DNA from 4 places in the Streptomyces sp. NPDC005496 genome. Region 3 is predicted to be linked to each of the others. Evidence: riboswitches for the same ligand, from Rfam matches in the RefSeq annotation. Region 3 holds a riboswitch; each other region holds the start of a gene.
The links. Region 3 has a riboswitch for cobalamin ahead of ACFYQQ_RS26665 (cobalamin biosynthesis protein). Riboswitches for the same ligand answer to the same signal wherever they lie in the genome.
Positions count from the first base shown of each region.

Region 1 (6,854 bases), on a different contig from region 3:
CCGGGCGGAGACGGTACCGGGGAGCGATCCCGTGACGTACGTGGCCGTCTGACCGCCGGGCGGGGACGGCCCGGCGGCGGTCAGCGCGTCCCGGCCGTCGCGTAGGCCAGGCCCCGGGCGTACGGCATGGCGCGTCCCTCCCCGTACGCCCGCTCGTAGGCCGTGTCGCCGATCTCGCCGCGGATCCGGGCCTCGTGGGCGCGGCGGGTCGCCCTGAGGTCGGGCGAGTCCATGTGGGCACGTCCGGTCAGCTCCCAGACCCGCGCGCCGACGCCGAGGAGGCGGGCCGCGCGTTCCCCGTCGCCGGCCGCGACGAGGGCGGCGGCCAGCGCGTCCAGGGACATGGCCGCGCCGACGGTGTTGTGCAGGCGGGCGTGCCCGGCGAGCGCGGTGCGGGCGTTGCGGACGGCCGCGTCGACGTCGCCGCGCGCCAGGTCGGTCTGGGCCAGGAAACAGTCCGCGAACGCCCCGGCCCAGCTCTCGCCGTGCGTCACCGAGGCGGCGCGCACCTCCTGGGCGACCGAGCGGGCGTCGTCGTAGCCGCCGCCCAGCAGATGGGCGAAGGACAGCGCGAGGCGGACCTGGAGCTGGGCGGCGCCGAGCCCGTCCGCCCGGACGGGGAGCCGGTCCGCCGCGGAGAGCACCTCGACCGCCTCGCGGAGCCGACCGCTCAGGGCGAGTTGCCCGCCGGTCACATAGGCGGCGGCGACCACGGCCACCGGGTCACCCTCTTCCCGGGCCAGGTCCGCGCACCGCGCCGCCCAGCCGGCCGCCTCCTCAAGGTCGCCCTGGAGGAGGGCCACGGCGCCGCGGGTCCACAGGGCGCGGACGCGGACGGGGCCGGCGGCGGGGTGGCCGGCGGCCCGGTCGGCGGCGAGCGCCTGGTCCAGGCAGTGCTGGGCGTCGCGCAGATGGCCGCAGTGGCGCCAGAGGAAGCCGACGTCGGCGGCCATCTCCAGGGTCCGGCCGTCGGGTTCGGCGAGCGCGCAGTCCAGGGCGGTGCGCAGGTCGGCGTGCTCGTCGAGGACGCGCTCGCACCACGGGACCTGGCGTCCGGTGTTCCACTCGGCGCAGCCGCGGCGGGCCAGCGCCCGGTAGTGGTCGCGGTGCCGCCGCCGTACCGCGGGCTCCTCGCCGAGCGCGCGGAGCCAGTCGGCGCCGAACTCCCGGACGGTGTCCAGGAGCCGGAAGCGGGCCGGGTCGGTGCGGTGGCGCACCACGATGGACTGCTCGACGAGCCGGTCCAGCAGCGCGCCGACCCGTCCCGCGGGCAGCGGTCCGCCCGCGCACACGTCCTCGGCGGCCGTCGCGCGGAAGCCGCCCGCGAAGACCGAGAGCCGGGCCCACAGCAACCGCTCCTGGGGCGCGCACAGTTCGTGGCTCCAGCCGATGGCCGTGCGCAGCGTCCGGTGGCGCGGCGGGCCCGCGTCCCCGGTCGGGGTGGACAGGTCCAGCCGGGAGGGCGGGCGGCGTTCGACGAGCCGGCCGTGCAGTTCCTCGACGGAGAGGTCGGCGAGGCGGGCGGCGGCCAGTTCGATGGCGAGGGGGATGCCGTCGAGGCGGCGGCAGACGGCGGTGGCGGCGGCGCGGCTGAGGTCGTCCAGGACGAAGGCGGGGTCGGCCGCGGCCGCGCGGTCGGCGAAGAGTTCCACGGCGTCGTCCTTCACCGGCAGCGGCTCCAGGCGCAGCACCCGCTCGCCGGGCAGGCCGAGGGGTTCGCGGCTGGTGACGAGGACGCGCAGTCCGGGCAGGGCGGACAGCAGGGTCCCGGCGAGGGCGGCGCAGTCCGCGAGGACGTGCTCGCAGGAGTCCAGGACGAGCAACAGCCGTTTGTCACGGGCCCATTGCGCGAGCACGTCGGTGACCGGTGCCGTCGACCGGTCGGCGAGGCGCAGCGCCTCCACCACGGCGAGGCCGACCAGTCCCGCGGTGTGCAGCGGGGACAGCTCGACCAGCCAGACGCCGTCCGGGTACGCGTCCGGGGCGGCGCGGCCCGCGGCCCGCAGGGCGAGCCGGGTCTTGCCCACCCCGCCGGTCCCGACGACGCTCACCAGCCGTCCGGCGTCCACTCCGGGGTCCAACGCCCGGTCGAGCCACTGGAGTTCGGCACGCCTGCCGACGAAGCTGCGGGTCTCGGGCGGGAGGTTGCCCGGTCGGTCACCGTTCGATGGCTGGGACACACGGCACAGTGTGACGAGAGCAGTCCCACACCGCGCACGGCTCACCGAACTCGGACACAAAGCCCTGATGTGCCGCCACTTCCCGGCACATTCCGAAGAGATGCGATCAACCCCCTGTTGGTCGGAGGGTGACGGGCGATAGTCGGAGATCGTCGGAGGATGACCGCGAGGGAGCAGGGGCAATGGATGACCGCCAGGGACGCGGGCCGCACGGACGCACGTGAGAGGAGCCCGCGCCTGCCGGCCGCGCCGCTGGCCGTCTGCCTGCTGATCGCGGTCCCCGACCTGCTCTTCGACCAGGTCCCCTCCCTGATCACGATGCTGCTCATCGCCCCGCTGACGGCCTGCGTCCGGCTCGGACCGCGGTCCACCCTGCTGGTCTGCTGCTGCTCGGCGGCCCTGGGACTGGTCATGGGCCTCGCCGAGGAGGTGCCGCCCCTGGAGCTGACCGTGCGCTGGAGCGGACTCGTGCTCGGCTGCGCCCTGACCGTGTACGCGGCCCGGCAGCGCGAACTCCTGGACCGGATGCTGGTCCAGGCCCGCGAGGTGGCCCGGGTCACCCAGGAGGCGATCCTGCGGCCCATCTCGAAGAACCTGGACGGGACGCAGGTCTGCACCCGCTACCACTGCGCCGCCCTGGAGTCGACGGTCGGCGGGGACCTGTACGACGTCGCGATGACGCGGTACGGACTGCGGGTCCTCGTCGGTGACGTGCGCGGGCACGGCCTGGACGCCCTCAGGCTGACGGCCGACACCATCACCGGATTCCGTGAACTCGCTTACACCGCACCGGACCTGACGGTGCTGGCGGAGGGCCTCGACGCCCGGCTCGCCCCGGAACTGGGCCCCGAGGACTTCGTCACCGCGGTGTTCGCCGAGTTCGCGCCCGGCGAGGTGCGGCTGGTCAACTGCGGCCATCCGGCGCCGCTGCGCTCCGGCGACCGCGTCGAGCTGCTCGAATCCGGGGTGCCCAGCACGCCGTTGGGGCTGGCGCCCGAGACGCGTCAGTACCGCGTACGGCTCCAGCCCGGCGACCGGCTCCTCCTCTACACCGACGGCCTGACCGAGGCCCGCGACCCGGACGGCAACGCCTTCCCGCTGCTCGGCGAGGCCGCGCTCGCCCTGCGCGAGCCCCTGCCCGACGACGCCCTGCACGCGCTCTACACCCGGCTGACCACGCACACCGGGGGTGCGCCCGACGACGACCTCGCCCTGGTCCTGTGCCAACCGCTGGAGTCGACGGTCCCCGCACGCACGCCCTGACCCGGCGCGCGCCGTGCCGCGCGTCCCGGCGTCAGGCCACCGGGGTCCGGTTCGCCGCGTCCGCCTCCGGCCGGAACCGGGCGGTCTCCCCGTCGTCGCCGTCGGCCGCGACCTTCCGGGCCGCCCGTGCCGGCCCCGCCCACGGGGTCCGCACGGGCGGCCCACGGGCGCCTGGCTACGGGCCGGTAGAGTGAGCGCGTCGTCATCACACCCGTACGGGGGGAAGCCGGTGCAATTCCGGCGCTGACCCGCAACCGTGAACCGTCCGCCGGACGGTGAGCCGGATCGCCTCGCGCGGGACGTGACCGGCTCGCGCCATCGGCAGCCCGCCGCTGGCCGGCACCGTCGAGGGATACGGGGCCGGAGCCACCCGGTACTCCAGCGTGCCCGGTGCTGCCCGGCTCCCCGCAGGGAGAGTCATGATTGTTCGCCGCAGCGCCGCGGTACTCGCCGTCACCGCCGTGATCGGTACGGCGGCCGCATCCGCCGCCCTCGCCGACGACTCGTCCCCGTCCGCCTCACCGTCCCAGGCGCTCCCCTCCGGCCTCTACGGCTCCGCCGACCCCACCTACGACGGGGTCTGGCGGCAGTCGCTCACGCTGCTGGCCCAGCACACCACCGGGGTGAAGCCCGCCGTGAAGGCCGTCGACTGGCTGACCGGTCAGCAGTGCGCGAACGGCGCCTTCGCCCCGTACCGCGCCGACGCGTCCGCGAAGTGCGGCGCCAAGACGATGGTGGACACCAACAGCACGGCCGCCGCCGTGCAGGCGCTCGCCGCGCTCGGCGGTCACGACGCGGAGAGGGACAAGGCCGTGGCCTGGCTGAAGTCCGTCCAGAACAAGGACGGCGGCTGGGGCTTCGCCGCGGGCGGGGCCAGCGACGCGAACTCGACGTCCGTGGTGATCGGCGCCCTGGCCGCCTCGGGCACCGCGCCCGGCGACACCGCCAAGGACGGCAGGTCCCCGTACGACGCCCTGCTGAAGCTGTCCGTCCCGTGCGACGAGGACGGTGGCGGCGCCTTCGCCTACCAGCCCGACAAGAAGGGCGCCCTCGCGGCCAACGAGGACGCGACGGCGGCCGGCGTGCTCGGCGCCCTCGGCAAGGGGTTCGCGGCGAAGGCCGGCAAGGCGGCGGACGGCGCCGACTGCGCGGACCCGAAGAAGCTCACGCCCGGGGACGCGGCCCGCAACGGCGCGGCCCACCTCGCCGGCGCCCTGCGCGGCACCTCGCACCTCACGTCGGCGATGCCCGGCGCGAAGGACCAGCCCGACCACGGCAACACCGCGGACGCGGTCGTCGCGCTCGCCGCCGCGGGCCGGACCGAGGACACGAAGAAGCCGCTGGCCTGGCTGGAGAAGAACTCAGGCGCGTGGGCCGCGAAGTCCGGTCCCGCCGCGTACGCCCAGCTGATCTTCGCGGCGCACGCCACCGGCACCGACCCGCGCGACTTCGGCGGTACCGACCTCGTGGCGCGGCTCGCCGCGACCGGCCCCGCGCCCCAGTCCGCCGGCCAGACGGACGCCCCGGGCGAGAAGAAGAAGGACGGCGACGAGGAAGGCGGCCTCGGCGTGTGGTGGATCGTCGGTGTCGGCCTGGTCGCCGGTATCGGCGTCGGCTTCCTGATCAGCGGCCGCAACAGGAAGCGCCAGCCGTGACCCGGCGCGGTGCCGCCGCCGTCCTCGCCGTGCTGCTCCTGGTGCTCGGCGGGGCCGGGCAGGCCCAGGCCGTCGGCTACCGCTACTGGTCGTTCTGGGACCTGAGCGGCGGCTCCTGGACGTACGCCACGCAGGGCCCGTCGACCGCGCGGCCCTCCGACGGCGACGTGCAGGGCTTCCGGTTCGCCGTGAGCGAGGACTCCTCGCGCGCCACGAAACCGCGTACGAAGCCGGACTTCGACGCCGTCTGCGGCGGGACGCCCGCCCGCGACGGCAGGAAGCGGATCGCGCTCGTCCTGGACTTCGGTACGGCCGCGGACGCGCCGTCCGGGCAGACGCCGCCGCGCGCCCGCACGGCCTGCGCGCGCGTCGGCACCGACGCGACGACGGCCGACGCGCTCGCCGCCGTCGCCAAGCCGCTGCGCTACGACACCAACGCGCTGCTGTGCGCCATCGCGGGCTACCCGCGGACGGGCTGCGGCGAACAGGTCGCGGCCGGCGACCCCGACTCCTCGGCACGGCCGCGGTCCGCGTCCGAGTCCGGTTCGGGGGGCTCCGGCCCCTCGGCCGGCCTGCTCGCGGGCCTCGCGGCGGTGGCGGCGCTGGGGGCGGCCGCGATATGGCAGGCCCGGCGCCGCCGGCACTGAGCGAGGTGGCACCTGTGACGACGGACGAGAACCACCGTCCCGCCCCGGCCGAGGACCGCCGTCCCCCGGGAGGGGGCGGGCCCCGCCGCGAGCCCGGTGAGCGCTTCCCCGGCTCCGTGCCCCGGCGCCGCCGCCCCTTCACCGTGGAGGCGAACCGCGGCAACGCCCTCCACCCGGGCGCCTGGTGGATCTGGGCCCTGGGCCTGGGCACCGCCGCCTCCCGCACCACCAACCCCCTCCTGCTCGGCCTGCTCGTCGGCGTGGCCGGCTATGTCGTGGCCGTCCGCCGCACCGACGCGCCCTGGGCCCGCTCCTACGGCGCGTTCATGAAGCTGGCCCTCGCCGTGCTGGCCGTGCGCCTGGTGTTCGCCGTGTTCCTCGGCTCGCCCATCCCCGGCGAGCGGGTCCTGGTCGCGCTCCCCGAGGTCCCCCTGCCGGACTGGGCCGAGGGCGTGCGCATCGGCGGCGACGTCACCGCCGAGGGACTGGTCTTCGCGCTGTACGACGGCCTCAAACTGGCCACGCTGCTGTCCTGCGTGGGCGCGGCGAACGCCCTCGCGAACCCGGCCCGGCTGCTCAAGTCGCTGCCGGGCGCGCTCTACGAGGCGGGCGTCGCCGTGGTCGTCGCGCTGACGTACGCGCAGAACCTGATCACGGACGTCCAGCGGCTGCGGGCGGCCCGGCGGTTGCGCGGGCGCCCCGACCGGGGTCTGCGCGGTCTGCTCCAGGTCGGACTGCCCGTTCTGGAGGGCGCGTTGGAGCGCTCGGTCGCGCTGGCGGCGGCGATGGACGCGCGCGGGTACGGGCGCACCGCCCAGGTCCCGGCCGCCGTCCGCCGCACCACGTCCGCGCTCACCCTGGGCGGGCTGCTCGGCGTCTGCGCGGGAACCTACGGAGTGCTGACCGCGGAGGGCGGGACGTACGGGCTGCCCGTGCTCGTCGCCGGGGTGGCCGCCGCGCTCGGCGGCCTGTGGCTGGGCGGACGCCGTACGCTGCGCACGCGCTACCGGCCGGACGCCTGGGGCCCGCGGGCCTGGCTCGTCTCGGCCTCCGGGGTCGCGGTGGCCGCGCTGATGGTCGTGGCCGGCTCGCGGGACCCGGCGGCCCTG
Region 1 covers NZ_JBIAJQ010000002.1:192,657-199,510, forward strand. The annotation lists gene ACFYQQ_RS05450 (MBL fold metallo-hydrolase) at 1-52, shown strand, start outside; gene ACFYQQ_RS05455 (ATP-binding protein) at 81-2,180, opposite strand; gene ACFYQQ_RS05460 (PP2C family protein-serine/threonine phosphatase) at 2,367-3,443, shown strand; cobalamin riboswitch at 3,622-3,755, shown strand; gene ACFYQQ_RS05465 (prenyltransferase/squalene oxidase repeat-containing protein) at 3,863-5,098, shown strand; gene ACFYQQ_RS05470 (SCO2322 family protein) at 5,095-5,745, shown strand; gene ACFYQQ_RS05475 (CbiQ family ECF transporter T component) at 5,862-6,854, shown strand, end outside.
Region 1: another riboswitch for cobalamin. It lies ahead of ACFYQQ_RS05465 (prenyltransferase/squalene oxidase repeat-containing protein); the one in region 3 lies ahead of ACFYQQ_RS26665 (cobalamin biosynthesis protein).

Region 2 (6,854 bases), on a different contig from region 3:
CGTTCCTCGCTCGACTTGCCGGCCCAGGCGGGGGCGCCGCTCTCGACGGGGACGGTGGCGTTGCTCTCAGGGACGTCGGCGTCCAGCACGTCCGCCGCGATCCCGATTCCCGGGTGGAACACGATGTCATCTCCCTGCGCTCGGCCGGAATCTGATGTGCTCGGATCGCCGTGCACGCGCCACAGAGTATGGCACTCAGTGCCAGTCGTAAAGGCACTGCGTACCCTCAATCGGTCCAGACGGACTCGATCTCCTTGACGACCCGCCACATGGGGACCCCGCGCCGGGCCACCAGGACCACCACGTCCTCGCCCTCCTCCGTACGCGCCACCGGGCCCTCCGTGCCGAACGTCCGCCGCACGTAGTCCAGGGCCCGGTCCACGAAGGCGTCGGCGTCCCCCTCGCCGTCCGCGCGCAGCCAGGAACGCAGGGCGTTGTTGTGGGCCGCGACCACGGCGGCGGCGATCACGTCGGCGTGCAGGGTGCCGTCACGCCGGTCGGTGAGACGGGTCCGCAGGTGGTCGGCTAGGGCACGCTCGTAGCGCCACACCACGGAGAGCTCGTACGCCCGCAGCCCGGGCACCCGCTTGGTCAGCCGGTAACGCTGCACGGAGAACGTCGGGTTCTCCGCGTACATCCGCAGGACGAGCCGGGCCGCGTCGCAGACGCGCGCGACGGGGTCGTCCTGCGGCGGGCCGGACTCCAGGAACTCGGTCATCTCCGCGAGACAGCGTTCGTGGTCCGGGAAGACCACGTCCTCCTTCGACGGGAAGTACCGGAAGAACGACCGTCGGCCCACCCCGGCCAGCGCGACGATGTCGTCGACCGTCGTCTGCTCGTACCCCCGCTCCAGGAACAGCCGGAACGCGGCCGCGACCAGGGCGTCGCGCATCGGCGGCTTCGGCGCCCCCGCGCCGGCCGACGGACCCCCGGGGGATGTCTCGCTCATGCGGCGAAACTAGCATCGGCGGCATCGAGGTGACACTCAGTGCCTGGTGGGGAGGGGACTGAGTGTCATGCGTGTTCCGGGTGCGGAGTCGGCCCCGTGCCAATAGGGCTCCGGCGCCCGCCACGCTCGCCCGGCCCCCTGCGCTCCGGCGCCCGCCACTGTCGCCCGCCCCCCGGCGCTGAGGCTCGCGGCCCCGTCTCAGCCGCCGTCGGCCGGGCGGACCGCCCAGCGCTGCTCGACCCTGGCAAGGCGCCAGTACGCGAGCGCGGCGGCCCAGACGATCACGAAGAGGCCGACGATGATGAAGCCCACGTTGTCGAGGTCTAGCTCCGCGATCCAGCCGGTGACCGCGTCCCGCAGGTCGAGCTTGTCGTGCAGGACGCCGACCAGCTCGATGGTGCCGATCAGGAACGCGACCGCGATCGACAGCCCCGTGATGGTGAGGTTGTAGAACACCTTGCGCACGGGGTTCGAGAAGGCCCACTGGTAGGCGAAGTTCATGAACGTGCCGTCCAGCGTGTCGAAGAGGCTCATGCCCGCCGCGAACAGCAGCGGCAGGCACAGGATCGCGTACCAGGGCAGCCCGGCCGCCGCCCCGCTGCCCGCCATCACCATCAGCGTCACCTCGGTCGCGGTGTCGAAGCCGAGGCCGAACAGGAAGCCCAGCGGGAACATCTGCCCGGGACGGCTGATGGACTTGGTGAAACGGCCGAGGATCCGGTTCATGAACCCCCGTGAATCCAGGTGCTCTTCGAGCTGCCGCTCGTCGTACGTCCCCTCCCGCATCGCCCGGAAGACCCGCAGAATGCCCATCAGGGCAACGAGGTTGAGCGCCGCGATGAGGTACAGGAACATGCCGGAGACGGTCGTACCCATGACGCCCAGCACCTGGTGCGTGCGCGAGCCCTCGTTCATGATGCGTCCGGCGAGCTGGGTGCCGCCCGCGATCAGCGCGGCCAGGACGACCACCACGCTGGAGTGACCGAGCGCGAACCAGAACCCCACGGACACCGGCCTCTTGCCGTCCGCCATCAGCTTGCGCGTGGTGTTGTCGATGGCCGCTATGTGGTCGGCGTCGAAGGCGTGCCGCATGCCCAGGGTGTACGCCGTGACGCCGAGCCCGATGCCGAAGGCCTTGGAGCCGACCTCGTAGTGCGCCGGAACGACCAGCAGGAACAGCACACCGAACGCGACGACGTGCAGTGCGGCGATCACCGCCAGCAGACCGGCGGTCCGGACGGTGTCCTCGCGCCGCCACTGGAAGACGGTGGGGCCCGTGGGCCCGGTGGGCAGGGTCATGCGGTCACGCTCCAGCACCTCGTGGATCACTTCGTGAGATGCCGTGGCCGGTCTCCTGGCTTGCGGGTACCTCCCGCGCGAGCCGAAGCCGAGCGTGGTGGAGGGTCGACGCGCCCGCCCCTGCCTTCCCGGCCGTCCGGCCAGTGGCGCCGCCCTGGGGCGGCACGGGACGAGAACTCCCCGATCACAGTGGCGAGGGCCGCTCCGGACTGAGCCCCTGAAAGGCTGTCACCGGTCTTCCCGAACACCACGACGCGCCAACCTTAGGTGCCGCCCGTGAACGGCTGCAAGCCTGCACAGTTGCGCAGGTATCCAAGATCACACGGCGCCTCCTGGAAGAATGCCGCCATGCATCTCGTCCCCGCCGACCGTGCCGGCCGGCGCACCATCGACGGCCACCGGGTCTGCGACGCCGTGGCCGCCATCGGCGAACCCACGGCGGTACGCGCGTGGGCCGACCGCTTCTCGCTGCTCGCCGACCCTGGCCGGCTCGCTCTCCTGCTGGCGCTGCACCGGGCCGGGCCCCTGGCCGTCTCCGACCTCGCCGTCGCCACGGGCATGAACGACCCGGCCGTGTCGCAGGCGTTGCGGCTGCTGCGTACGGCGGAGGTCGTCGTCGGCGAGAGGCAGGGCCGCGTCGTGCGCTACCGGCTCGTCGACGCCCCGACCGCCGCGCTGCTGGAACACTGCGGCACGGGCCTCGCCTGAATCCGGCACGACAGCCCCGACAGTCCGAGCCCGACGGCTCGACAGTCCGAGAGACCGACGGCTCGACAGTCCGAGAGACCGACGGCTCGACAGTCCGAGAGACCGACGGCTCGACAGTCCGAGAGACCGACGGCTCGACGGCTCGGTAGCCCGACCGCCCGTAGGTCCGACCGCCCGGTTGTTACCGGCAGTTACGGCAGTTCGGCGGCCCGGTCCGCTGTCTCCCGGCCGTTCAGAGCCCTTCTCCGGCAAGGAGAACCGTCGCGTACCGTGTCGCTGTTCGGCCGAACGGGTGACCATGCGTAAGAATTGCCCGGTGCAGACAACCATGGCGAGCCAGGGCGGGGATGGCCAGTGAACAGCCACGACGTCACCGATGAACAGTGGGAAGGGCTCGCCCAGGTCGTTCCGTTGCGCGGCCGGGACGCCTGGCCTTCCGCCGTCGGTCACCGGGCGATACCCGAGGCCGCGACCGAGACCAGGCGGCGCTTCGTCGTGCTGCGGGTCAATGTGTTCGCGGACGCCCGCGAGGTCGCCGAGACACTCATGGCGGGCATCCCCGTCCTGCTCGACCTGACGGGCGCCGAGACCGATGTCGCCAAGCGGGTGCTGGACTTCAGCACGGGCGTCGTCTTCGGCCTGGCGAGCGGGATGCACCGGGTCGACCGCAACGTGTTCCTGCTGACACCGCCGGGCACCGAGGTGCAGGGGTTGATGGAGGGGGTCGGGGTTCCGGGGCTGTGACGTGGACGTTCCCGGCGCGGTCGGGCACTCGCGGGTGACCTGACGAGGGGCGGCCGGACGGTAGCCGGGGCCGCGTGATCAACGGGCGTGATCCCTCGAACGAAGGAAGGTCGCCCGGGTGGAACGGTTCGCCTCCCGGCGGAGTCCTACCGTCCGGATATGACCGTGCCGCCTTTGCCTCCCCTTCAGCCTGTTCAGCCCGTTCGTTCGGTTCAGTCCCTTCGGGTTGTTCCATCCGTTCCGTCCACTTCATCTGGCCGACCGGTTCGGCCGGTTCAGTGCGTTGAGCCCGATGGACCCGGTGAGTCCCTTTCTCCCGTCGGGTACCGCGTGGATGCCGCGGGGCGTCCGGGCCGGTTCGGCGCCCCGAAGCCGACCGGGCGGGAGGTGCCGGTCGAGCCGGCCGCGCAGGAGCGGGTCCCCGAACCGCGAGCGGCGGGGGCAGGGGCGCGACCGGCGGGTGCGGGGATGCCCGTACGGGGAAACGGGGTGGCCGGCCGGACCGGGCCGCTGGGGGTTGGGTCCGCGGGTCTCGACGAACGTGAGTCGGATCGGTCGCGCGAGCTGCGTCAGTTGGATCAGCCGCGTGACGCGCGTGAACCGCGCGAGTCCCACGAGCAGTGTGAGCCGCGCCAGGCCGTACCGGCAGGTGCCGCCGAGGCGGGTTCCGCCGCGCCGAGTCCTCAGCCGGCCCGGCCGGAACGGCCGAGCGTCACCCACCTGCGGCTCTCCGCCTTCGCCGGGCACCGCGCCGCCGACTTCACGCTGGGACGGCTGACCCTCTTCGCGGGCCCCAGCGGCAGCGGCAAGTCCAGTGCGTTACGGGCGTACGAGGCGCTGGCGCGGCTCGGTGGCGGGGCCGAGCTGTGCGAGGTGTTCCCCGACCCGGCCGCCTGCGTACCCGAGGGGGCCCGCCCGGACGCCCAACGTCGGCGCGGCTTCCGTATCGGCTGTACGGCCGACGGCCCCGAAGGGCCGGTCCGGCTCGACCTCGCCGTACAGGCCGAACCCGAACTGCGCATCGTGGGCGAACGGTTGACCGCGGGCGGACTCGTCCTGCTGGAGACGGCGCTGCGGGACCCCAGCCGCCCGGTCGTCCAGGCCGCCTGGCACACGGCGGGCTCGTCCCCCGTGACCCGGGGCCCACTCCCCGACGACCGCCTCGGCACCGCCCTGCTGCCCCTGCGCGTCGCGGGCAAGACCGACGGGCAGCGCCAAGTGCTCGCCGCCGCCGAGCAGATGGTGATCGCGCTGCGCTCCGTCTTCCCCTGTGACCCGCGCCCGCCGTACATGCGCGCACCCGTGCCGGTCGGCGGCGGGCGCCTGCTGCCCGGCTGCGACAACCTCGCCGACGTGCTCTGGCGCACCCGGACCGAGTGCTCCCGCCGGCACGGGCTGCTCGTCCAGGCGGTCCGCGCCGGCTGCGCGGGCCCCATCGCCGACCTGCTCGCCGAACCCCTGCGTGACGGCACCGTCCGCGGGTTGCTCGACCGGGGCGACGGCCGCCGTACGGACGTGGGGCTGCTGGGGGACGGTGAGTTGAGGTATCTCGCGCTGGCCCTGGTACTGCTCACCGGGCCCGGAGTGCTGGAGGTGGACCCCGCCGGTGAGGTCCCCGCGGCGCTCCAGACGCTGACCGTACTGGCCGACGGCTTCGACCGCTGCATGGACGCCCGGCAGGCGGGGGAGCTGCTGCGGCTCGCGGCGCGGATGTGCGAGCGGGGGCACATCCGGCTGGTCGGGGCCGTGAGCGACGCGTCGTGGGCGGCGGAGGTGGAGGGAGTGACGGTGGTAGACCTGGGGGTGTGACGGAACTGGACGTGGCGCGGTTGCAGCGCCGACTGGGCGAGTTCGCGGCCGTACGCAACTGGCAGCCCTACCACACCCCCAAGAACCTGGCCGCCGCGCTCAGCGTGGAGGCGTCCGAACTGCTGGAGATCTTCCAGTGGTTGACGCCGGAGGAGTCGGCCCGCGTGATGGACGACCCGGACACCGCGCACCGGGTGACCGACGAAGTCGCGGACGTGCTCGCGTATCTCCTCCAGCTGTGCGCGGTGCTCGACGTGGATCCGCTCGCCGCGCTGGACGCCAAGATCGACCGCAACGAACGCCGATTCCCGGCTCCGGACAGCCCCTGACCGACGCCCGCCCCGCCCCGCACGCCCTCCTTCTGTCACTCTCAGTAGTGGTTGAGTTGTCCACAGTCGATTCTCTGTCCACAGATTTCGGGCTTCCTCTGGCTTTTCGTCCCCCGCGCCCTCACTCTGGGTAGTGGACAGCGGAGTTCGGGCGGACGTGTGAAAGCGCGTCGGACAGACGGGGGCAGCGCATGGACGCGGTGCGGCTCATCGTGACGAGCAGGCGTGCCCTGGCGGGAAGCAGCGAAATGCCGGAGATCATGAGGGAGGTGTGGCAGGCGCAGGCCCTGGCACAGGCGATCGGCAGTCGTCTGGCCGTCTCCGGGCCTCCCGAATTACGCGGCGAGGCGCTGGGGCTCACGGAGTTGGCGGGAAGAGGCTGCGGCGTACTGGACGCGCCGTCGCTCGGAGTGGGCGACCTGCGGGCCGCCCAGCTCACGGACCTGGGTGACGCCCGGCAGACCCTCCTCGACCTCGGGGGCCTGCTTGGCGAGGTCGGCATCGCGCTCGTCGGCATCGCCTGCGCGGCCGACGACGAGGGGACCTACTGGCAGTGCATGGAGGCGATCGACGCGGCCGACGAGTCCCGCGACCGGGTGCTGGAGATGCTGCGGCGCCTCGCGGTCCGGGAGGAGGAGGTGGTGGAGCGGGACCGTGCGGCGGGGTGAGGCGCGCCCCGCTCCCACAGCACCCCCGGAGTGACCTCAAGCCCCGGACGAGTCCGGGCTCTCCGGCCGCGTACCCGTGGACTGGAGGTGGGCGTCGAGCCGCGACAGGTCCGCGTTGAGTGCCGCCATCAGTTCCTCCATCTGCTGCAGGAGCCCCTTCGACGGATCGGGCACCGCCTGCTCCGGCACGGCTTCCTGGGACATGACGGCCTCCTCGGCCCTTGGCCCCTGAAGACGGGGCCGGCGCGGGTGACGCACCGGCGGCCGCCGGCAACGGGCGCCGGGCGGTCCGGCTCCGTCCGAGGCAACGATCACCGGTGGACGGGGTCACTGGCGCGGATCGGCGCC
Region 2 covers NZ_JBIAJQ010000001.1:820,045-826,898, reverse strand. The annotation lists gene ACFYQQ_RS03745 (zinc ribbon domain-containing protein) at 1-122, opposite strand, end outside; gene ACFYQQ_RS03740 (TetR family transcriptional regulator) at 227-892, opposite strand; gene ACFYQQ_RS03735 (HoxN/HupN/NixA family nickel/cobalt transporter) at 1,148-2,248, opposite strand; cobalamin riboswitch at 2,276-2,515, opposite strand; gene ACFYQQ_RS03730 (metalloregulator ArsR/SmtB family transcription factor) at 2,597-2,956, shown strand; gene ACFYQQ_RS03725 (cell division protein SepF) at 3,311-3,700, shown strand; gene ACFYQQ_RS03720 (ATP-binding protein) at 4,274-5,509, shown strand; gene ACFYQQ_RS03715 (nucleotide pyrophosphohydrolase) at 5,506-5,838, shown strand; gene ACFYQQ_RS03710 (DUF6099 family protein) at 6,030-6,506, shown strand; gene ACFYQQ_RS03705 (hypothetical protein) at 6,543-6,710, opposite strand.
Region 2: another riboswitch for cobalamin. It lies ahead of ACFYQQ_RS03735 (HoxN/HupN/NixA family nickel/cobalt transporter); the one in region 3 lies ahead of ACFYQQ_RS26665 (cobalamin biosynthesis protein).

Region 3 (6,854 bases):
AGGCGGGGTTCGGTGGGCAGGGGGCGGCCCGGTGGCGCCTTCAGCGCGGCATCGCTGGCGTACCGGCCGGCGGCTACGGAGGCCGCGCCTGCGGCGAGGGCAACGGTGACGGCGGCGGCCGTCGCTTTGACAGTGCGCACCGCTCCAGTCTCCCGGGGGAGCCCGCTGTCGGCCAGCGGGCGGGTCCTCGGCGTTTTCGTCGGCCGGGGCCGCCGGCCGGATCTCGCGGGTGATCGCCCCGGGGTGCGGGCGCCCGCTCCGGGACCCCCCGTGAGGCCGCGGTGAGGTGGCCTCGGGGGAACTCTCGGTGCCGTCGGGAGGGACGTCAGCCCTGCCGCGGGTCCCGGTCCTCCTCGCGCGGCCGGCCGTAGTCGGCCAGCCGCCGGGTCGCCTCGGCCAGCTGGGCGGGGGTCAGGAGGGACGGGGCGAGGCCGGGGACGGAGGACGCGGTGAGCCAGACACGGCACATCCACTCCAGCTGGGCCGTGCGGTCGTAGGCCTGGTCGAGGGTGGCGCCGTGGGCAACGGTGCCGTGGTTGCGCAGGAGGCAGGCCGAGCGGCCGGCGAGGGCCCGGAGCATGTTCTCGGCCAGTTCCTCGGTGCCGTACGTCGCGTACGGGGCGACGCGGACCGGGCCGCCGAGGGCGCCGGACATGTAGTGGATCAGCGGTAGCTCGTGCACGAGCGTCGAGACGGCCGTGGCGTGGACGGCGTGGGTGTGCACGACGGCGCGCGCGTCGGTGGTGCGGTAGACGGCGAGATGCATCGGCAGTTCGCTCGTCGGCGGGAGCGCGCCGCGCACCCGGCGGCCGTCGAGGGCGACGGCGACGAGGTCCGCGGGTGTCAGCCGGTCGTACGGCACGCCCGAGGGGGTGACCAGGACGGTGTCCCCCACGCGCACCGAGACGTTGCCCGACGTGCCGACGACCAGCCCGTCGGCCACGGTGCGGCGGGCCGTCGCCACGAGCTCGTCCCAGGCCGCCGCGAGCCGCTCCCCCGCGTCCTCGGCGTGCCGCACCCCAAGGTCCCCCGCGACCGGGTCCGTCGCGTGCACCCCGGTGGGGCCTCCCGGGGTCGGCGCCGTCCGGTCTCCCCCGTCGCCCCGGGTCCCGTCCCGCCCCGACCGGTCGTCCCGTGGGTCCCGCCGCTGTTCGACCATGCCGCGATCCTGCCAGGACGGGCGCCCACCCGCGGCTGCCGACGGCACGGGTGTCCGCGCCGAACCCGCGCGGCCCGACGAGCAGTTGACCAACCACATCACCCACTGTCACCCCACGGACACGGATGGTCAAAGTGCCGCCGGTTTTCCAGTAGCCTCTGGGGGATTTGTCGTGGCGTGTCGTCATTCCGTCGCCATTTCCATGGGGGAGAGCATGGCCCGTGAGCACCACCCGTCCCGCCGCCGGGTCCGCGCGATCGCGGTCGCCGTGGCGGCGCTCGTGGCAGGCGGGGCCGCACTGGCCGGGGCGCCGGTGTCGGCGGCGGGCAAGCCGCGGGGACACGACGTCTCCTCGCACCAGAAGAACGTCGACTGGCCGGCCGCGAAGGCCGAGGGGGCCCGGTTCGTCTACGTGAAGGCGACCGAGTCGACCGGCTACCGGAACCCGTATTTCGGCCGCCAGTACGACGGCTCGCGCGCCGCGGGCCTCCTGCGCGGCGCGTACCACTTCGCCCTGCCGGACCGGTCGTCGGGTGGCGCGCAGGCGGCGTTCTTCGTACGCAACGGAGGCGCCTGGCGTCCGGACGGCTGGACGCTGCCGCCCGCGCTCGACATCGAGTACAACCCGTACGGGAGGAAGTGCTACGGCCTGGGCAGGGCCGCGATGGTGAGGTGGATCCGGGCGTTCAGCGACGGCGTCGAGCGGGCTACGGGCCGCCGGCCGGTGATCTACACGACGACGCACTGGTGGAACGACTGCACCGGCGCCAGCTCCGCCTTCGCCGCGGACCACGCGCTGTGGATCGCGCGTTACGACTCGGCGGACGCGGGGCCGCTGCCCGCGGGGTGGACGTACTGGACGTTCTGGCAGTACGACAACGGCGGCCGGCTGCCGGGTGACCAGAATCTCTTCAACGGGTCCCTGCGCGGACTGCGGACCTTCGCGAGGGGCTAGCGGAGCCCCATATTCCGCCTCTCTGCGGCCCTCGCACGCGCCAGTCGCACACAAGCGGAAGGGCGGCACGCCGATCGGGTCACCGCTCCGCCCGCCCCAGTTCATCTTCCGTTCACCCAGGTTGCCTACGTTCCACTTGCCACTGACGTCCAACAGAAGCCTGGGTAAATGGAACACATCACGCTTCTCCTCGGGATCGTGATCGTTACCGCTCTCGTGTTCGATTTCACGAACGGTTTCCACGACACTGCCAACGCGATGGCGACGACCATCTCGACCGGCGCTCTGAAGCCCAAGACGGCGGTGGCGATGTCCGCCGCGCTGAATCTCGTCGGCGCCTTCCTCTCCGTGGAGGTCGCCAAGACGATCTCCGGCGGCATCATCAACGAAGAGGGCATCCGCACCGAGGTCATATTCGCGGCGCTCGTCGGCGCCATCCTGTGGAATCTGCTGACCTGGCTCCTGGGTCTGCCCTCCAGCTCCTCCCACGCACTCTTCGGCGGCCTCATCGGCGCCGCGGTCATGTCGGCCGGCTGGTCGTCGGTGAACGGCTCGACCGTCGTCACCAAGGTGCTCATCCCCGCGGTCGCCGCGCCCGTCGTGGCCGGACTCGCCGCGATGCTCGCCACGCGACTGACGTACAAGATCGGCAGCCGCGCCGACGAGAAGGCGACCGCCAAGGGCTACCGCGCCGGCCAGATCGCCTCCGCGGGCCTGGTCTCGCTGGCCCACGGCACGAACGACGCGCAGAAGACGATGGGCATCATCACCCTCGCCCTGGTCACCGGCGGCGTGCTCGCGCCGGGCTCCAACCCTCCCACCTGGGTCATCGTCTCGGCCGGTATGGCCATCGCGCTCGGCACCTACCTCGGCGGCTGGCGCATCATCCGCACCATGGGCAAGGGCCTCACCGACCTCGCGCCGCCGCAGGGCTTCGCCGCCCAGACCAGCGCCGCCACGGTCATCCTGGCCTCCTCGCACCTGGGCTTCTCGCTCTCCACCACCCAGTCCTGCTCCGGCGCGGTCATGGGCTCCGGCCTCGGCCGCAAGGGCGGCGTCGTCCGCTGGTCGACCGCGACCCGCATGTTCATCGCCTGGGGCCTGACCCTGCCCGCCGCGGGGCTCGTCGGCGCCGGCGCCGAGTTCCTCACCCAGCAGGGCACCTGGGGCATCATCGCCACGGGCACGCTGCTCGTGGCCGGTGCCGGGGTCATCTGGACGCTCTCGCGCCGCCAGCCCGTCACCATGGACAACGTCAACGAGACCGACGCCGAGCCCGCGGGTGTCGTCACCACCGCGATCGCCGCGGTCACCCCGCCGCCGGCCGGCCCGGTCAGCCTGACGGCCACCATCCCGGCCCCGGACTCCGGTCCCTCCACCGAGCCCACCCGCCCGGCCACGGTCTAAGGAACGAACAGCATGCACATCGACTGGGCAGCCCTCGGCTCCGTGTTCGGAGTCAGCCTCGTGGTCACCGTGGCCCTCGTCGGCCTCTTCACCCTCGGCATCGTCGGCCTCACCAAGCGGGAGTCCGCCGGCGCGCAGGGCGGATCCGCCGCCCTCGCGGTCACCACCGCGTACGCCTGCTTCGCCGCCTGCGCGGCGGCGGTGGGGTACGGGATCTATCTGATCGTCGCCTGACGACCGGACAGAACCGGCGAAAGCCGAACAACGCGGCATCACTTCACGTGGGGTGCGGGACGGATCACCGTCCCGCACCCCACGTGCGTGTGGGCCTTCGCACACTCTCCCTCCGCAGGTCAACAGCAAGTTGACGGCTGTTCTGAGCCCGTGGTGGACTGCCGGAGCCAAGTACGGCGACTGGAGAGGAAGCCGGTGTGAATCCGGCGCGGTCCCGCCACTGTCACCGGGGAAGGAAGTCCCCCGGGAGCCAGGAACTCTCCCCGCCGGTCTCTTCGAACCAGGGCGCGGACACCCTGAGTGAGGACATATCGCCATGCGCGGCTGCCCGTTGCGGGTCTTGTTGAGTACGAGGGTTCTACTTCACCCCACGGCGGGCTGACGCCGTGCGTGCCGATCGCGTCTTCGCGTACGGCGCCACCGCCGGCCTCCTCGGCGACCTGCTCCTCGGCGATCCCCGCCGCGGGCACCCGGTCGCCGCTTTCGGACGGGCCGCGGGCGCCGTGGAACGGGTGCTGTGGCGGGACCACCGCGGGTGGGGCGCGCTGCACACCGCCGTCTGCGTGGGCGGCGCCGCCGGGCTCGCCGCGCTGGCGAGCCGTGCCGTACGCCCCTCCCCCGCCGCCTCCGTCGCGCTGACCGCCGCCGCCACCTGGGCCGTCGTCGGCGGTACCTCCCTCGGCCGTGAGGCCCGCGCCGTGGGCCGCGCGCTGGAAGCCGGGGACGTCGACGCCGCCCGTGAGCGGCTGCCGCACCTGTGCGGGCGGGACCCGCAGGCGCTGGACGCCGACGGGATCGCCCGGGCCGTGGTCGAGTCCGTCGCCGAGAACACCTCCGACGCCGTGGTGGGAGCCGTCGTCTGGGGCGCCGTCGCCGGGGTGCCCGGACTGGTCGCCTTCCGGGCCGTGAACACCCTGGACGCCATGGTCGGCCACAAGTCGGCCCGCCACCGCCGCTACGGCTGGGCCTCCGCGCGGCTCGACGACGTCGCCGGCTGGCCGGGTGCCCGGCTCACCGCCGTCCTCGCGGCCGTCGCGGGCGACGACCCGCGCGGCGCGGTCCGCGCCTGGCGCGCCGACGCCGGCCGCCACCCGAGCCCCAACGCCGGTCCCGTGGAGGCCTCGTTCGCGGGGGCGCTGGGCGTGCGGCTCGGCGGGACCCTCTCCTACGGCGGCAGGGTCGAGCACCGGCCCGTGCTGAACGGGAGCGGCCGAGCCGTCGGGGTGCACGACATCGAACGGGCCGTACGCCTGTCGCGCCGGGTGAGCCGGCTCGCGCTGGGCGTCTGCGTCGCGGGACGACTGCTGTCGAAGGGAGCGAGGCCGTGAGCGGCGGGCTGCTGGTCGCCGGAACCACCTCCGACGCGGGCAAGAGCGTCGTGACCGCCGGGATCTGCCGGTGGCTGGTGCGGCAGGGCGTGAAGGTGGCGCCCTTCAAGGCGCAGAACATGTCCCTCAACTCCTTCGTCACGCGCGAGGGTGCGGAGATCGGGCGGGCGCAGGCCATGCAGGCGCAGGCCGCCCGCGTCGAGCCGACCGCGCTGATGAACCCCGTGCTGCTCAAGCCGGGCAGCGACCGCAGCAGCCAGGTCGTGCTGATGGGGAAGCCGGTCGGCGAGATGAGCGCGCGCGGCTACCACGGGGGCCGCCAGGAGGCGCTGCTCGGGACCGTGCTGGAGTGCCTGGCCGAGTTGCGGGGCACGTATGACGCGGTGATCTGTGAGGGGGCCGGCAGTCCTGCCGAGATCAATCTGCGGCGCACCGACATCGTGAACATGGGCATCGCCCGCAACGCGCGCCTGCCCGTCCTGGTGGTCGGGGACATCGACCGGGGCGGCGTCTTCGCGTCCTTCTTCGGCACGGTCGCGCTGCTCAGCCGCGAGGACCAGGAGCTCGTCGCCGGGTTCCTGGTCAACAAGTTCCGCGGGGACGTCTCGCTGCTGGAGCCGGGCCTGGAGATGCTGCACGGGCTCACCGGCCGGCCCTCGTACGGCGTCCTGCCGTTCCGGCACGGCCTCGGCATCGACGAGGAGGACGGACTTCGGGTGTCCCTGCGCGGGAGCGTCCGGGAGTCCGTCGTGGCGCCGCCGGTCGGCGAGGACGTGCTGCGGGTCGCCGTCTGCGTGGTGCCGCTGATGTCCAACTTCACGGACGTCGACGCCCTCGCCGCCGAACCGGGCGTCGTCGTGCGGTTCGTGGACCGGGCGGAGGAACTGGCCGACGCGGACCTGGTCGTCGTACCGGGCACCCGTGGCACGGTGAACGCCCTGCGGTGGCTGCGGGAGCGCGGCCTCGCGGACGCGATCGCGCGCAGGGCCGCCGAGGGGCGGCCCGTCCTCGGGATCTGCGGCGGCTTCCAGGCCCTGGGCGAGCACATCGAGGACGACGTCGAGTCGCGGGCGGGCCACGTCGAGGGGCTCGGACTGCTGCCCGTGCGGGTGCGGTTCGCGCGGGAGAAGACGCTCACGCGGCCCGTCGGCGAGGCGCTCGGCGAGCACGTCGAGGGCTACGAGATCCACCACGGGGTCGCCGAGGTCACCGGCGGCGAACCCTTCCTGGACGGCTGCCGGGTCGGCGCCGTCTGGGGCACGCACTGGCACGGCTCGCTGGAGTCGGACGGGTTCCGGCGGGCGTTCCTGCGGGAGGTGGCGGCCGCCGCGGGCCGCCGGTTCGTGCCGGCCGCCGGCACGTCGTTCGCCACCCTGCGCGAGGAGCAGCTGGACCTGCTCGGCGATCTGATCGAGGAACACGCGGACACGGACGCGCTGTGGCGGCTCATCGAGTCGGGCGCTCCGACAGGACTGCCTTTCATCCCACCGGGAGCACCCGCATGAGCACAGTGTTGTTGTTGTCGACCGCCGACACGGATCTGCTGGCGGCCCGGGCCTCCGGCGCCGCGTACCGGATCGGCAACCCGAACCGGGTAGACGTCGCCGAGGAGCTGCCCGCGCTGGTGACGGGCGCGGACGTCGCCGTCGTACGGCTGCTGGGCGGCAAGCGGGCCTGGGAGGACGGGCTGGCCGCGCTGCGGGCGTCCGGGATCCCGACCGTACTGCTCGGCGGGGAGTCCGTACCGGACGCCGAGCTGATGGCGGAGTCG
Region 3 covers NZ_JBIAJQ010000009.1:65,792-72,645, forward strand. The annotation lists gene ACFYQQ_RS26640 (alpha/beta fold hydrolase) at 1-140, opposite strand, end outside; gene ACFYQQ_RS26645 (class II aldolase/adducin family protein) at 326-1,159, opposite strand; gene ACFYQQ_RS26650 (lysozyme) at 1,374-2,114, shown strand; gene ACFYQQ_RS26655 (inorganic phosphate transporter) at 2,283-3,521, shown strand; gene ACFYQQ_RS26660 (hypothetical protein) at 3,534-3,755, shown strand; cobalamin riboswitch at 3,901-4,037, shown strand; gene ACFYQQ_RS26665 (cobalamin biosynthesis protein) at 4,142-5,083, shown strand; gene ACFYQQ_RS26670 (cobyric acid synthase) at 5,080-6,588, shown strand; gene cobN (cobaltochelatase subunit CobN) at 6,585-6,854, shown strand, end outside.

Region 4 (6,854 bases), on a different contig from region 3:
CGTGTTCATCCCCGGGAGGCCGTCACCGCACAGGTCGCGCGCGAACTGCAGCTCGGCCTCGACGGCCTCCCGCAGCATGGCGGTCACCTGCTCCTCCAGCCGCTCGTCGAAGAGGTCGGGCTCCTCCTTGCGGACCGTGTCGACCACCTCGAACGCGAACGACATGTGCATCGTCTCGTCGCGGAACACCCAGTTGGTGCCGGTCGCCAGGCCGTGCAGGAGACCCCGGCTGCGGAACCAGTAGACGTACGCGAAGGCGCCGTAGAAGAACAGCCCCTCGATGCACGCCGCGAAGCAGATCAGGTTCAGCAGGAAGCGGCGGCGGTCGGACTTCGACTCCAGCCGGTCCAGCTTCTCCACCGAGTCCATCCAGCGGAAGCAGAACTCGGCCTTCTCCCGGATGGACGGGATGTTCTCGACCGCGTCGAAGGCCGCCGCGCGGTCCTCCGGGTCCGGCAGATAGGTGTCGAGCAGCGTCAGATAGAACTGGACGTGCACGGCCTCCTCGAACAGCTGGCGCGACAGGTACAGCCGCGCCTCCGGGGAGTTGATGTGCTTGTAGAGCGTCAGCACCAGGTTGTTCGCGACGATCGAGTCGCCGGTCGCGAAGAACGCGACGAGCCGGCCGATCATGTGCTGCTCGCCCTGTGACAGCTTCGCCAGGTCGGCGACGTCCGAGTGGAGGTCGACCTCCTCGACGGTCCAGGTGTTCTTGATCGCGTCCCGGTAGCGCTCGTAGAAGTCCGGGTAGCGCATCGGGCGGAGCGTCAGCTCGAAGCCCGGGTCGAGCAGGTTCTTGGTCTCGCTGGACATCACTGGCAGGCCTCGCAGGACTCGGGGTTCTCAAGGGAGCAGGCGACGGCGTCGGCGTCGGCGTTCGGGGCCGCCTGCACGGGGACGGGGGTCTGCGCCCGGGCGGCGCGGGCGATGCGGGTCGCGGGACGCGAGCGCAGGTAGTACGTCGTCTTCAGGCCCGACTTCCAGGCGTACGCGTACATCGAGGAGAGCTTGCCGATGGTCGGCGTCTCCAGGAACAGGTTCAGCGACTGCGCCTGGTCCAGGTACGGGGTCCGGGCGGCGGCCATGTCGATCAGCGCGCGCTGCGGGATCTCCCAGGCCGTGCGGTACAGGTCCCGCACCTCCTGCGGCACCCAGGTGAAGCCCTGCACCGAGCCGTTCGACTCGCGCAGCGCCTCCCGGGTCTGCGCGTCCCACACGCCGAGCCGCTTGAGCTCGTCCACCAGGTAGGAGTTGACCTGGAGGAACTCGCCGGACAGCGTCTCGCGCTTGAACAGGTTGGACACCTGCGGCTCGATGCACTCGTACACGCCGGCGATGGAGGCGATCGTCGCGGTCGGCGCGATGGCGAGCAGCAGCGAGTTGCGCATGCCGACGGCCGCGATCCGCTCGCGCAGGGCCGCCCACCGCTCCGGCCAGGCCGGCTCGGTCGCGTAGTGGTCGGGGTGCAGCACACCGCGGGCGGTGCGGGTCTTCTCCCAGGCGGGCAGCGGGCCGTTGCGCTCGGCGAGGTCCGCGGACGCCTCGTAGGCGGCCAGCATGACGCGCTCGGCGATCCGGGTGGAGAGCCGCTTCGCCTCCGGGGAGTCGAAGGGCAGCCGCAGCTTGAAGAAGACGTCCTGGAGGCCCATCGCGCCGAGGCCCACCGGGCGCCAGCGGGCGTTGGAGCGGCCCGCCTGCTCGGTCGGGTAGAAGTTGATGTCCACGACCCGGTCGAGGAACGTCACCGCGGTGTGGACGGTCTCGTCCAGCCGCTCCCAGTCGATGTCCCCGTCCACCACGAACGCCCCGAGGTTGACCGAGCCCAGGTTGCAGACCGCGGTCTCCCCGTCGTCCGTGACCTCCAGGATCTCGGTGCACAGGTTCGAGGAGTGCACGGTGTGCCCGGGCTCCGCCGTCTGGTTGGCGGTGCGGTTGGCGGCGTCCTTGAAGGTCATCCAGCCGTTGCCGGTCTGCGCCAGCGTGCGCATCATCCGGCCGTACAGGTCCCGGGCCGGGATCGTCTTCCGCGCGAGCCCGGCCTCCTCGGCCGCGCGGTACGCGGCGTCGAACTCCTCGCCCCACAGGTCGACCAGCTCGGGCACGTCGGACGGTGAGAACAGCGACCAGACGCCGTTCGCGTCGACCCGGCGCATGAACTCGTCCGGGATCCAGTGGGCGAGGTTCAGGTTGTGCGTACGGCGGGCGTCCTCGCCGGTGTTGTCGCGCAGCTCCAGGAACTCCTCGATGTCGGAGTGCCAGGTCTCCAGGTACACCGCCGCCGCGCCCTTGCGCCGGCCGCCCTGGTTCACGGCGGCGACCGAGGCGTCCAGGGTCTTCAGGAACGGGACGATGCCGTTGGAGTGCCCGTTCGTGCCGCGGATCAGCGAACCCCGGGAGCGGATGCGGGAGTAGGACAGGCCGATGCCGCCGGCGTGCTTGGAGAGGCGGGCCACCTGGTGGTAGCGGTCGTAGAGGGAGTCCAGCTCGTCCAGGGGCGAGTCGAGGAGGTAGCAGGACGACATCTGGGGGTGCCGCGTACCGGAGTTGAAGAGCGTGGGGGAGGACGGCAGGTACTCGAGCCGGCTCATCAGGCCGTAGAGCGCGGCCACTTCGTCGACGGCGCGCGGGGTGTCGTCCTCGGCGAGGCCGGCGGCGACGCGCAGCATGAAGTGCTGCGGGGTCTCGATCACCTGCCGGGTGATCGGGTGCCGCAGGAGGTAGCGGCTGTGCAGCGTGCGCAGGCCGAAGTAGCCGAAGCGGTCGTCCCCGGCGGTGTCCACGAGCGCGTCCAGGCGCTCCGCGTGCAGGCGGACGAACTCGGCGGTGCGGTCCGCGATCAGCCCCTCCCGGTGGCCGACGGCGACCGAGGCGGAGAAGGAGGTGACGCCCTGGGAGGCGGCCTCGGCGGCGATGCCGATCGTCAGCAGCCGGGCGGCGAGGCGCGAGTAGACGGGGTCCTCGGAGATGAGTCCCGCCGCGGCCTCGGTGGCCAGCTCGCGCAGCTCCGCCCCGTCCGCCCGCGCGGACCGGCCGCGCAGGGCGGCGGCGGCGACCCGGCCGGGGTCGGCGCCGGGGAGGTCTGCGGTGAGGTCGGTCAGGGTCCGCAGCAACGCGGCACCGGGACCGTCCGTCTCCGCCGCTGTCGCGGACGGTGTCGCTGCGGCCGGATCGGCTGGCGCGATGGTCACGTGGGGCTCTCCCTCGCTCGGCACGGGGCCTGGAGGGAGGGCAGCGGGGCACACGTCACCCCGGCACGGGTACGCGTGCGTCCACCGGCCCACTCCACGAGGCCCGGACGTCTGGGCACCCGGACCGGACGGGCCGGGCGCACTGTCGGCAGGTCCTCGGACTGACCGTGTGCGCGAACACGCACAAGTACACCGTTGCGGGACAGTTCCGGATTCGCACCGGATTCCCCTGCGGCGACAGCGAGCATGAGCATACATCTTGTGCCGGGCCGTCGACGCACCCCCACATGTTGTGTCGTGTCGGCTCCGGAGGGTGTCAGTCGGCCGCGGTGGACGCAGCTGTCAGAGCGTCAGTTCGTAGGTCAGCAGCAGGATGTCGTCGAGCTCCGGGACGGGATTCCAGTCGCGCTCGGGGGTCCGGACGAAGCCGAGCCGCTCGTAGATCCGGTGCGCGGCGCGCATGGTCCGCTGGGTCGACAGCACGACGCGGACGCAGCCCTCCGTGGCCCGCGCGCGGTCGACGCAGGCGCGCACCAGGGCCTCGCCCGCTCCTCTTCCGCGCGCCTGCGGGGCGACCGCCAGCATGCGGATCTCGGCCTCGCCGGGACGGGCCAGCTCGGCCATGGCGTTGCCGGCCGACGGCACGTACGTCACCCCGCCGAGCACGGTGGCGTCCCGGTCCACGGCGACCAGGACCTCGGCCGCGGCGGCGCGCCGCGCGACGTCCCGCAGGTGCACCAGGTAGCCGTCGCCCTCCCCGAAGTCGAGCAGACCGTCACCGAGATACGCCTGTGCGGTGATCTCCCCGAGCGTCCCGTACTCCCCGGGCAGCGCCCGCCTGACGATGATGTCCATGCGGGTGAGTCTGCCGGACGGGAACGACGTCGGGCCGCCGGTTTTCCTCCGGCGGCCCGACATGGTGTGTACGAGAGGGACTTCAGTGCGAGGTGCCCGCCGTGGCCGGCGGCAGCTCCACCTGGACGCCCGGGTCCCCGGCGTCCGCCGTGTAGTCCTCCGGCGACGTCTCGTCCAGGCCGTCGGGAGCCTTCACGGCACGCAGGACGAAGGTGAGCACGACCGTGACCGCCAGGTTCAGCACGAAGGCCGTCAGCCCGATGTAGCCGATCTCCCCGATGCCGGGAATCTCCTTCGAACTGCCGCCGAAGTGCCGCTGCGTCGGGGAGGCGACCCCGTACGCGGCGAAGGTGCCGTAGACCATGCCGACGGCCCAGCCGGCGAGCAGCGCCCAGCGGTGGAACCAGCGGGTGAACAGGCCGCCGACCAGCGCCGGGAAGGTCTGGAGGATCCAGATGCCGCCCAGCAGCTGGAAGTTGATCGCGACCGTCTTGTCCATGGTGAGGACGAAGGCCAGCGCGCCCACCTTCACCAGCAGCGAGACCAGCTTGGAGACCTTGGTCTCCTGCTGCGGCGTCGCGTCCGGCTTGATGAAGTCCTTGTAGATGTTGCGGGTGAAGAGGTTCGCCGCCGCGATCGACATGATCGCCGCCGGCACCAGCGCGCCGATGCCGATGGCCGCGAAGGCCACGCCCGCGAACCAGTCCGGGAACATGTTCTCGAACAGCTGCGGGATCGCCAGCTGCCCGTTCTGCACCTTCACCCCGGCCGCGATCGCCATGAACCCGAGCAGGGCGAGCAGGCCCAGCATGAGGGAGTACAGCGGCAGGATCGTGGTGTTGCGCCGGATCACGTCACGGCTGCGGCTGGACAGCGTCGCCGTGATCGAGTGCGGGTACATGAACAGGGCGAGCGCCGAGCCGAGCGCGAGGGTGGCGTACGTCCACTGCCCGGCCTCGGCGGGCACGACCCCGCCCGCGCCGGCGGCCGTGTACTTCTCGCCCGCCGCCTTGAAGATCTCGTCGAACCCGCCCAGCTTGATCGGGATGTAGATGATGGCCACCGCGATCACGATGTAGATCAGGGTGTCCTTCACGAACGCGATCAGGGCGGGCGCCCGCAGCCCCGAGGAGTAGGTGTAGGCGGCCAGCACGCCGAACGCGATGAGCAGCGGCAGGTCCTTCACGAACCAGTTGGTGTTCTCGCCGCCGCCGACGCCCATCACGTCCAGCACCGCCTGGATGCCGACGAGTTGCAGGGCGATGTACGGCATCGTGGCGAGGATGCCGGTGACGGCGACCGCGAGCGACAGCCCCTTGGAGCCGAAGCGCCCGCGCACGAAGTCGGAGGTCGTCACATAGCCGTGCTTGTGCGAGACCGACCACAGCCGCGGCAGGAAGGTGAAGATCAGCGGGTAGACGAGGATGGTGTACGGCACCGCGAAGAAGCCGGCCGCGCCCGCCGCGTAGATCGCCGCGGGGACGGCGACGAACGTGTACGCCGTGTAGAGGTCGCCGCCGAGCAGGAACCAGGTGACCCAGGTGCCGAACGACCGTCCGCCCAGGCCCCATTCGTCGAGGCTGTGCTCGTTCTCGGCCTTGCGCCAGCGCGCGGCCAGGAAGCCCATGACCGTGACGGCCAGGAAGAAGAAGATGAAGACGCCGAGGGCGACTCCGTTCACGCCGTCGTTCACTTCGACGCACCCCCGTCCTTCGTCGCGCGGGCGCGCTGGTCACGCTGGTCACGCTGCCAGAGCTGGTACGCGGTCATCGTGAGCAGCGTGGAGATGAGCACCCACAGCATCTGGTACCAGTAGAAGAACGGGATTCCGATGAACGTCGGGTCGGTCTTCGCGTAGGAGCCGACCCACAGCATCGCCACGAACGGCGCGACGAGGCAGACGGCAATGACCACGCGGACCGGTGTCACCACCGGTGGCTTGACTTCGGGCACATCTGACATTCCGCGGCTCCGTCCCCTCGCTGATCACCTGTGTAATGCGCAGGCAATGTAGGCGACGGTGTCACGCAGACGGAACCCCCCGTCCGCATATCGGTCCCGACCTGGGGATTCTCCGCGGCGGCGAATGCCCCACGACGGCGTTTTCCGCACTCATGAGGGCTCGCTTCATGCGGGGACCCGGGCGATCTAGTCCATAGGCCGCTTGAGGCGGGCCACGAACTTGTACCGGTCGCCCCGGTACACCGAGCGCACCCACTCCACCGGCTGACCGGTCCTGTCGAGCGAGTGCCGGGAGAGCATCAGCATGGGCAGCCCGACGTCGGTGCCGAGCAGGCCGGCCTCGCGTGGGGTGGCCAGCGAGGTCTCGATGGTCTCCTCGGCCTCGGCGAGGTGGACGTCGTAGACCTCGGCGAGCGCGGTGTAGAGAGAGGTGTACTTGACGAGCGACCTGCGCAGGGCGGGGAAGCGCTTGGCGGAGAGGTGGGTCGTCTCGATGGCCATCGGCTCGCCGCTCGCCAGCCGCAGCCGCTCGATGCGCAGCACGCGTCCGCCGGCGGTGATGTCGAGCAGGTCCGCGAGCGTCTCGTCCGCGGTGATGTAGCCGATGTCCAGCAGCTGCGAGGTGGGTTCGAGACCCTGGGCGCGCATGTCCTCGGTGTACGAGGTGAGTTGGAGCGCCTGGGAGACCTTCGGCTTGGCGACGAAGGTGCCCTTGCCCTGGATGCGTTCGAGGCGGCCCTCGACGACCAGCTCCTGGAGTGCCTGGCGCACGGTCGTGCGGGAGGTGTCGAACTCGGCGGCGAGGGTGCGCTCGGGCGGCACCGGGGTGCCGGGCGACTGCGTCTCCGT
Region 4 covers NZ_JBIAJQ010000003.1:333,598-340,451, reverse strand. The annotation lists gene ACFYQQ_RS10210 (ribonucleotide-diphosphate reductase subunit beta) at 1-813, opposite strand, end outside; gene ACFYQQ_RS10205 (ribonucleoside-diphosphate reductase subunit alpha) at 813-3,188, opposite strand; cobalamin riboswitch at 3,318-3,477, opposite strand; gene ACFYQQ_RS10200 (GNAT family N-acetyltransferase) at 3,531-4,043, opposite strand; gene mctP (monocarboxylate uptake permease MctP) at 4,126-5,736, opposite strand; gene ACFYQQ_RS10190 (DUF3311 domain-containing protein) at 5,733-6,005, opposite strand; gene ACFYQQ_RS10185 (GntR family transcriptional regulator) at 6,192-6,854, opposite strand, start outside.
Region 4: another riboswitch for cobalamin. It lies ahead of ACFYQQ_RS10205 (ribonucleoside-diphosphate reductase subunit alpha); the one in region 3 lies ahead of ACFYQQ_RS26665 (cobalamin biosynthesis protein).